2 regions of the Ruminococcus gauvreauii genome follow, and region 2 is predicted to be linked to the other one. Evidence: a T-box and tRNA genes for the amino acid it is inferred to sense, from the RefSeq annotation. Region 2 holds a T-box; the other holds one or more tRNA genes.
What was found. The T-box of region 2 lies ahead of pheS (phenylalanine--tRNA ligase subunit alpha). A T-box ahead of a tRNA ligase gene usually reads a tRNA of that ligase, here a tRNA-Phe.
Positions count from the first base shown of each region.

Region 1: it has a tRNA-Phe gene. The T-box ahead of pheS (phenylalanine--tRNA ligase subunit alpha) is inferred to sense a tRNA for this amino acid. The anticodon was not compared.

Region 1 is NZ_CP102290.1:1,012,462-1,016,886, reverse strand. It holds gene cysK (cysteine synthase A) at 1-673, shown strand, start outside; gene NQ502_RS04910 (O-acetylhomoserine aminocarboxypropyltransferase/cysteine synthase family protein) at 684-1,991, shown strand; gene NQ502_RS04905 (RrF2 family transcriptional regulator) at 2,014-2,448, shown strand; tRNA gene NQ502_RS04900 (tRNA-Gly) at 2,611-2,681, shown strand; tRNA gene NQ502_RS04895 (tRNA-Gly) at 2,685-2,757, shown strand; tRNA gene NQ502_RS04890 (tRNA-Phe) at 2,804-2,876, shown strand; gene NQ502_RS04885 (iron-containing alcohol dehydrogenase) at 2,943-4,118, opposite strand; gene glyA (serine hydroxymethyltransferase) at 4,338-4,425, shown strand, end outside.
Region 2 is NZ_CP102290.1:3,960,426-3,964,850, forward strand. It holds gene pckA (phosphoenolpyruvate carboxykinase (ATP)) at 72-1,676, shown strand; T-box leader at 1,832-2,052, shown strand; gene pheS (phenylalanine--tRNA ligase subunit alpha) at 2,121-3,140, shown strand; gene pheT (phenylalanine--tRNA ligase subunit beta) at 3,185-4,425, shown strand, end outside.

The sequences.
Region 1 (4,425 bases), 1.2 Mb from region 2:
AGTGAAAGGTTACCGAACGATTTTGACCATGCCCGAGACGATGAGCGTGGAGCGGAGAAATATCCTGAAGGCATACGGTGCAGAGATTGTGCTTACAGACGGTGCAAGAGGGATGACAGGCGCTATCGAGAAGGCGGAAGAGCTGGCAGCAGCCATCCCGGAAAGCTTCATTCCGGGGCAGTTTGAGAACCGGGCGAATCCAAGAGCTCATATGGAGACGACGGGACCTGAGATATGGGAAGATACAGAAGGTATCATCGATGCATTTGTGGCCGGCGTGGGAACAGGCGGGACTGTTACCGGAATTGGCGGATACTTAAAAGAAAAAAAAGGCGATATTAAAATCGTGGCTGTTGAGCCGAGTGCGTCCCCGGTGCTCTCAGGTGGGAAGGCAGGACCTCACAAACTGCAGGGTATTGGTGCGGGATTTATCCCTGAGGTGCTGAATACAGAGGTTTATGACCGTATTATGTGTGTGGAAAATGAAGAAGCATTTATCGCTGCCAGAAAACTGGCCAGGGCTGAAGGGATTCTGGTTGGTATCTCTTCCGGAGCTGCACTGCATGCGGCACTGGAGATGGCACGATGCCAGGAATTTGAAGACAAGACGATTGTTGTGCTCCTGCCGGACAGCGGAGACCGCTACTACTCAACCCCATTATTTACAGAATAGGAGAAAGATTATGAAGACCAAAAGAACAGACAGAAAACTGAAATTTGAGACTTTACAGCTGCACGTAGGACAGGAACAGCCGGACCCGGCAACCGATGCCAGGGCCGTTCCGATTTATCAGACTTCATCGTTCGTATTTCATGACTGCGATCATGCAGAGGCAAGATTTAATCTTTCTGATGCAGGAAACATCTATGGACGTCTCACAAACCCCACGGAAGATGTATTTGAACGCAGAGTAGCGGCGCTGGAGGGCGGTGCAGCAGCGCTTGCAGTCGCATCGGGAGCAGCGGCGATCGCATATACGTTCCAGAATCTCGCTCAGAGTGGAGATCATATCGTTGCGGCTAAAAATATTTACGGCGGTACTTATAATTTCCTGGCGCATACGTTTTCTGAATTTGGTGTGACGACGACTTTTGTGAATCCATTAGAAGAAGGCGCTTTTGAAAAAGCAATACAGGAAAATACAAAGGCGTTGTTTATTGAGACTCTTGGAAATCCTAATTCTGAAGTTGTGGATATTGAAGCGATTGCAGAGATTGCACACAGTCACAAAATACCGCTGGTTATTGACAATACCTTCGGAACACCTTATTTAATTCGTCCGATCGAGTATGGGGCAGATATTGTTGTTCATTCGGCGACCAAATTTATCGGAGGCCACGGTACGACGATCGGCGGTGTCATCGTAGACAGCGGGAAATTTGACTGGGAAGCTTCCGGTAAATTCCCGTTACTTTCAGAGCCAAACAAAAGCTATCACGGTGTCAGCTTTACAGGAGCGGCAGGGCCGGCGGCGTTCGTGACAAGAATCCGTGCGATTCTGCTGAGGGATACCGGGGCTACGCTGTCACCGTTTCACGCATTTCTGTTCTTGCAGGGACTGGAAACGCTGTCACTTCGCGTTGAACGCCATGTGGAAAACGCGCTGAAGGTGGTTGATTTTCTGAAAAATCATCCGCAGGTGGAGGCGGTACATCACCCGTCAGTATCAGCTGATGCTAACCAGCAGAACCTTTACAGCAGATATTTTCCGAACGGCGGAGGCTCGATTTTTACATTTGAAATCAAAGGCGGAAAACAGGAGGCAAAAACTTTTATTGACAATCTGGAGCTGTTTTCTCTTCTGGCAAATGTAGCGGATGCCAAATCACTGGTGATTCATCCTGCCACAACAACTCATGCGCAGCTGAATGAAGAGGAACAGAAAGAGCAGGGAATTCTTCCGAACACGATCAGGCTTTCCATCGGACTCGAAAATATCGACGATATCATTGAGGACCTGGAAGTGGCTTTTGAGGCGGCAAAAGAATGACCCGGCTGCTTGGGAGGGAACTATGAAAATTTCCACAAAAGGACGGTATGCACTGCGGCTGATGCTGGATCTTGCCCTTCATCAGGAAGAGGGCCCGGTTCGTATCAAGGATGTAGCTCAGAGACAGGAGATCTCTACCAAGTATCTGGAACAGATTATTTCTATTCTGGTCCGTGCCGGATACGTTAAAAGTTTACGCGGCGCTCAGGGCGGCTATCAGCTTATCAGGCAGCCCGGGGAATACTCAGTCGGAGCAATTTTAAGGCTGACGGAAGGAAGCCTTTGCCCGGTTGCCTGCCTCGAAGATCATCCGAACCAATGTCCCCGGCAGGGTGAGTGCGTGACGCTTCGGATATGGAATGAACTGGATGCCGCTATTAAGAGCGTGGTCGATAAGTATACATTGGCGGATCTGATGGAGTGGCAAAATGAAAAGGTGCTGGATTATATTATTTGAATGACCAGTCATTGAAGGGAAAGCCCGCTTACTATGCCGGGGGCAGGTAGGCGGGTTTTAGTGTAGTTATATGTTGTAAAACATCAAAAAAAGAAAAAATAAAAATAATTTGTAAAACCTATTGACATTTGCAGCAAATTATATTAGAATACATTTTGTCGCGCGGGTGTAGTTCAATGGTAGAACACTAGCCTTCCAAGCTAGATACGTGGGTTCGATTCCCATCACCCGCTTAGGCGCGAGTGGCTCAGTTGGTGGAGCGCGACCTTGCCAAGGTCGAGGCCGCGGGTTCGAGTCCCGTCTCGCGCTCTTTATTTCCCCGGAAATCTTAACGGATTTTTGGGGATTTGTTCATGCCCGGATAGCTCAGTTGGTAGAGCAGAGGACTGAAAATCCTCGTGTCACTGGTTCGATTCCGGTTCCGGGCATTACTAAAAAACAGACTGCGTTCTTTGAAAAAATCAGAGAACGCAGTCTTTGTTTAATAATAAGTTTTATCTTGCCATCTCATATACCTTACGGATATCTTCCATATTAAGCGGTTTGATTACGCCGATGGTACGCTGATTTTCAAAGCTGCACTTATAGGCGAGTGTATCGATCTGTTCATCTGTCAGCGAGATTCCCATCTCTGAGATTGAGGTTGGCATATTCACGAAGCGGTAGAAGTTTTCCATGGCTTCGATTCCCCTGAGAGCGGCGGATTCCAGGTCGCTGTCGCATGGAATGGAAAATACATTGGCTGCGAACTGGGCGAACCGTTCGGTGTTATGCGGAAGGACATAGCGTGCCCAGCTGCCCCAGACAGCGGCGAGTCCGGCTCCGTGAGCGACGTCGAACATGCCGCCGAGTTCGTGCTCGAGCTGATGAGATGCCCAGTCCCCGCCGTCGGTACCGCAGCCCATCAGGCCGTTGTGGGATAGGCTTCCTGCCCACATGATTTCTGCACGGGCATTATAGTTTTCCGGTTCCTGAATCAGGATCCTGGCATTCATCATCACCGTTTTCATGAGCGCTTCACACAGCTGGTCTGTCAGTTCCATGGTCTGGTTGTTAAAATAACGCTCCATCGTATGCATCAGGATATCCACGCAGCCGCTGGCAGTCTGATAAGCAGGAAGCGTGTAGGTGAGTTCCGGGTTCAGCACTGCGAATCGGCAGCGGCATAGATTGCTCTTGTAGCTGCGTTTTAGCCAGCCATCCTCGTTGGTCAGTACTGCCGAGTCACTCATCTCACTTCCGGCGGCAGCGATGGTGAGGACACAGCCGATCGGCAGGCAGTGGTCCGCCACGCGTTTTTTTATGAAGAAGTCCCAGACATCCCCGCCGCAGGCAGCCCCGTAGCCGATTGCTTTCGCAGAGTCGATTACACTTCCGCCGCCGACAGCGAGAATAAAATCCACTCCCTCCTTACGGCATAGCTCAATGCCTTCACGGGCTTTTGAGATCCGGGGGTTCGGAACAACTCCACCGAGAGAGACATAGTCTATGGAGGCTTCATTTAATGAAGTGTATATGCGGTCCAGAAGACCTGATTTGACGGCACTCTGTCCGCCGTAATGAACGAGGACTTTCTTGCAGTTCTGGTCTTTAATAAGTTTACCGACCTGTGCTTCGGTATTCTTGCCGAAAACGACACGGGTAGGGGTGTAGTATTCAAAGTTTAACATGAATGATTCCTCCCTTTTTGATTTTTCATTTAATTCTATTAAAGCAGATTTTTTGAGAACCGTAAAGTATAAAAAGAAAATGTGCGGGAAAAGGGGAATTGTGCGAAATAACGATTGCAAAGTGGACGGGATTCTCGTATAATGATAAAACAGTGTAGTCCGGGAAGTTCGTTCCCGATGGATAAATTATGAATAGAACAACAGCCAAGGAGGAAAGTCATGTATTCAATTCATGAAATAGAAAACGTAGATCCGGAGATAGCAAAAGCAATTGAGGATGAAATTGCGAGACAGAATTCACACATTG
Region 2 (4,425 bases):
TTTCTTTCACAAAATGTAATAATGGGAAGGAATCAAAAAATTTTGACTAGACGAAAGAGAGGATGATAAAAATGGCAAACATTGATTTAAGCCAATATGGTATTACCGGAGTTACAGAAATCGTTCACAATCCTTCTTATGAGATGATATTTGAAGAAGAGACAAAACCGGGTCTGGAAGGGTTTGAAAAAGGCCAGGTAAGTGAACTTGGTGCAGTTAATGTTATGACCGGTATCTACACGGGACGTTCACCGAAAGACAAATTTATTGTCATGGATGAGAATTCGAAGGACACGGTATGGTGGACTTCTGATGAGTATAAGAATGATAACCATCCTGCAAGCCAGGAGGCATGGGATACTGTCAAGAAGATTGCTCTGGAAGAGCTCTCCGGCAAAAGACTGTTTGTAGTCGACTTGTTCTGCGGAGCGAATAAGGATACCCGCATGGCCATTCGTTTCATCGTAGAGGTTGCATGGCAGGCTCATTTCGTTATGAATATGTTTATCAAACCTACCGCGGAAGAACTCGAAAACTTTGAGCCGGATTTTGTTGTATATAATGCTTCCAAGGCAAAAGTCGAGAACTACAAGGAGCTGGGCCTGAATTCTGAGACAGCAGCCATGTTCAACATCACCAGCCGCGAGCAGGTTATCGTAAATACCTGGTACGGCGGAGAGATGAAGAAGGGTATGTTCTCTATGATGAACTACTATCTGCCGCTGAAAGGCATCGCTTCCATGCACTGTTCCGCCAACACGGATCTGAACGGGGAGAATACCGCAATTTTCTTCGGACTGTCTGGAACAGGAAAAACCACGTTGTCCACAGATCCGAAACGTCTTTTGATCGGTGATGATGAGCACGGATGGGATGACAACGGTATCTTTAACTTTGAGGGCGGCTGCTACGCGAAAGTCATCAATCTGGATAAAGAATCTGAGCCTGATATCTATAACGCAATCAAACGCAATGCTCTTCTGGAGAATGTTACGCTGGATGAGAACGGTAAGATCGATTTTGATGACAAGAGTGTAACAGAAAATACCCGTGTATCTTATCCGATCGACCATATTGAAAAAATCGTACGCCCGGTTTCTGCGGCTCCTGCGGCTAAGGATGTTATTTTCCTGTCTGCTGACGCATTCGGTGTCCTTCCTCCTGTATCCATTCTGACTCCGGAACAGACACAGTATTATTTCCTGTCCGGATTCACAGCAAAACTTGCCGGTACAGAGCGCGGAATCACAGAACCGACTCCGACATTCTCCGCTTGTTTCGGTCAGGCGTTCCTGGAACTGCATCCTACCAAATATGCAGAGGAGCTTGTGAAGAGAATGCAGATGAGCGGTGCAAAAGCATACTTGGTGAACACCGGCTGGAACGGTTCCGGAAAACGTATCTCAATCAAGGATACCCGTGGAATCATCGACGCAATTCTGGACGGATCCATCGCAAGTGCACCGACAAAAGAACTGCCATATTTTAACTTCGAGATCCCAACAGAGCTTCCGGGTGTAGATCCTGCGATCCTTGATCCGCGTGACACCTATGCGAGCGCTGCTGAGTGGGAGACCAAGGCGAAAGACCTGGCACAGAGATTTGTCAAGAACTTTGCAAAATATGAGGGTAATGAGGCAGGAAAAGCATTAGTTTCTGCTGGTCCTCAGTTATAAAAGAAAGCAATAACAAAAAACGCCGTATGCGGATCTGCGAAGGATCTGCATGCGGTTTTTTTCGGTGAAAACCAGGGAAGAAGCATAAAAATATTAAAAAAAATAAATTTTCCTTGACACATCAGGTCTTTGTGTTAAAATTAGTAATTATATTAATATCGGCGATGAAAGTGTCAGTAGATATGTATTTTCTATCAGAGAGGGGAAGTCACCGGCTGAAAGCTTCCTTGAGTTCAGATGCATATTGAGATTCCCACTGGAGCCGCATCTCTGAAATCAAGTAGGAGATGCCGTATGGAGCGCGTTAAGCTGTTTGAGTGCCCGGTGAAATCCGGGAATCAGGGTGGTACCACGGATCTTGAACTTCGTCCCTTTTGCGGACGGGGTTTTTTTATTGCCAGATTATTAATCAATCAATAAGGAGAATGAATCATGAGCGAAAGTATGAAAGACAAATTACAGGCGATTCTGGATGAGGCGACACAGAACATTCAGGATTCTGACGCCCTTGACAAGCTGAATGATGTGCGTGTCAGTTTTCTTGGAAAAAAAGGAAAGTTAACTTCTGTTTTGAAGGGAATGAAAGATGTCGCAGCGGAAGACCGTCCGAAAGTAGGGCAGATGGTCAATGAGACAAGAGAAAAGATCGAGCAGTATCTGGAAGAAACTAAAGTGCGTCTGGAGAGGGCGATTCGTGAACACCAGATGAAAGAGGAAGTGATCGACGTCACACTCCCGGCAAAGCGTGCCAGAGTGGGGCACCGCCATCCGAATACGATCGCGCTGGAAGAAGTGGAGCGTATCTTCATCGGCATGGGATATGAAGTCGTGGAAGGCCCGGAAGTGGAGTATGATTTATACAATTTCGAAAAGCTGAACATACCGGCCAATCATCCGGCAAAGGATGAACAGGACACCTTCTATATCAACAAAGACATCGTGCTGCGCACCCAGACATCACCGGTCCAGGCGCGTGTCATGGAAGAGGGGAAACTTCCGATCCGTATGATCGCACCGGGACGCGTATTCCGTTCTGACGAGGTGGATGCAACCCACTCACCGTCATTCCATCAGATTGAAGGGCTTGTCATCGACAGGAATATCACGTTTGCTGACCTGAAAGGAACGCTGGAGGAATTTGCAAAAGAACTGTTCGGGGAAGAGACGAGAACGAAGTTCCGCCCGCATCATTTCCCGTTCACAGAGCCGAGTGCGGAAGTAGATGTGACTTGCTTTAAATGCGGCGGAAGCGGCTGCCGTTTCTGTAAAGGCACCGGCTGGATCGAGATTCTGGGCTGTGGGATGGTTCACCCGCATGTGCTTGAGATGTGCGGCATTGACCCGGAAGAATATACTGGTTTTGCATTCGGCGTCGGACTGGAACGTATCGCATTGTTAAAATACGAGATTGACGATATGAGACTGTTATATGAAAATGATGACCGTTTCTTAAAACAGTTCTAATGCAGTGACACGATGGACATTTTTAAATTCAGGAGGAAGAAGAATTGAATACATCATTATCATGGATCAAACAATATGTACCGGATCTGGAAGTGACGGCACAGGAATATACAGACGCCATGACACTTTCCGGGACGAAAGTAGAAGGGTATGAAAAGCTGGATGCAGACCTGTCAGATATTGTGATCGGACAGATCGAGAAGATCGAGAGACATCCGGATGCGGATAAGCTGATCATCTGTCAGGTAAATGTGGGCGCAGAAACTGTACAGATCGTGACCGGTGCGCCGAATGTGAAGGAAGGGGATAAGGTGCCGGTTGTCCTGGACGGCGGCCGTGTAGCCGGAGGACACGACGGAAAGAAGACGCCGGGAGGCATCAGGATAAAAAAAGGAAAACTGAGAGGGATTGAATCCTACGGCATGATGTGTTCCATCGAGGAACTCGGAAGCACAAGAGAAATGTATCCGGAAGCTCCGGAGTATGGGATCTACATTTTTCCTGTGGATGCGGTCGTCGGTGAGAGTGCCATAAAAGCGCTGGGGCTTGAAGATGTCGTATTTGAATATGAGGTGACTTCTAACCGTGTGGACTGCTACAGTGTGATCGGGATTGCACGGGAAGCTGCCGCTACATTCCGGAAGGAGTTCCATCCGCCGGCCGTAAATGAGACAGGAAATAATGAGGATGTCAATGACTATATCAAAGTGACGGTGGAAGATGAAGATCTCTGCCCGAGATATTGTGCCCGCGTGGTGAAAAACGTTAAGATCGGGCCTTCGCCGAAGTGGATGCAGAGATGCCTGGCGACGAATGGAATCCGTCCGATTAACAATCTTGTAGATATCACGAATTACGTGATGGAAGAATACGGTCAGCCGATGCATGCCTACGATCTTGATATGATCGAAGGGAATGAGATCATCGTCAGACGGGCGGCAAAAGAAGAAAATTTCGTAACACTGGATGGACAGGAACGTAAAATGGATGAATCGGTACTGATGATCTGTGATGCCGAGAAACCAGTTGGCATTGCCGGCATCATGGGCGGTGAGAATTCTATGATTACTGATTCCGTAAAGACGGTCCTGTTCGAGGCTGCCTGCTTTGACGGAACGAATATCCGGCTTTCCAGCAAACGTGTCGGTCTGCGCACGGATGCTTCCGGGAAATTTGAAAAGGGACTGGATCCAAACAATGCGAAAGCCGCAATCGACCGTGCGTGCCAGCTGATGGAAGAGCTGGGAGCAGGTGAAGTCGTCGGAGGCACTGTCGACGTCTACAC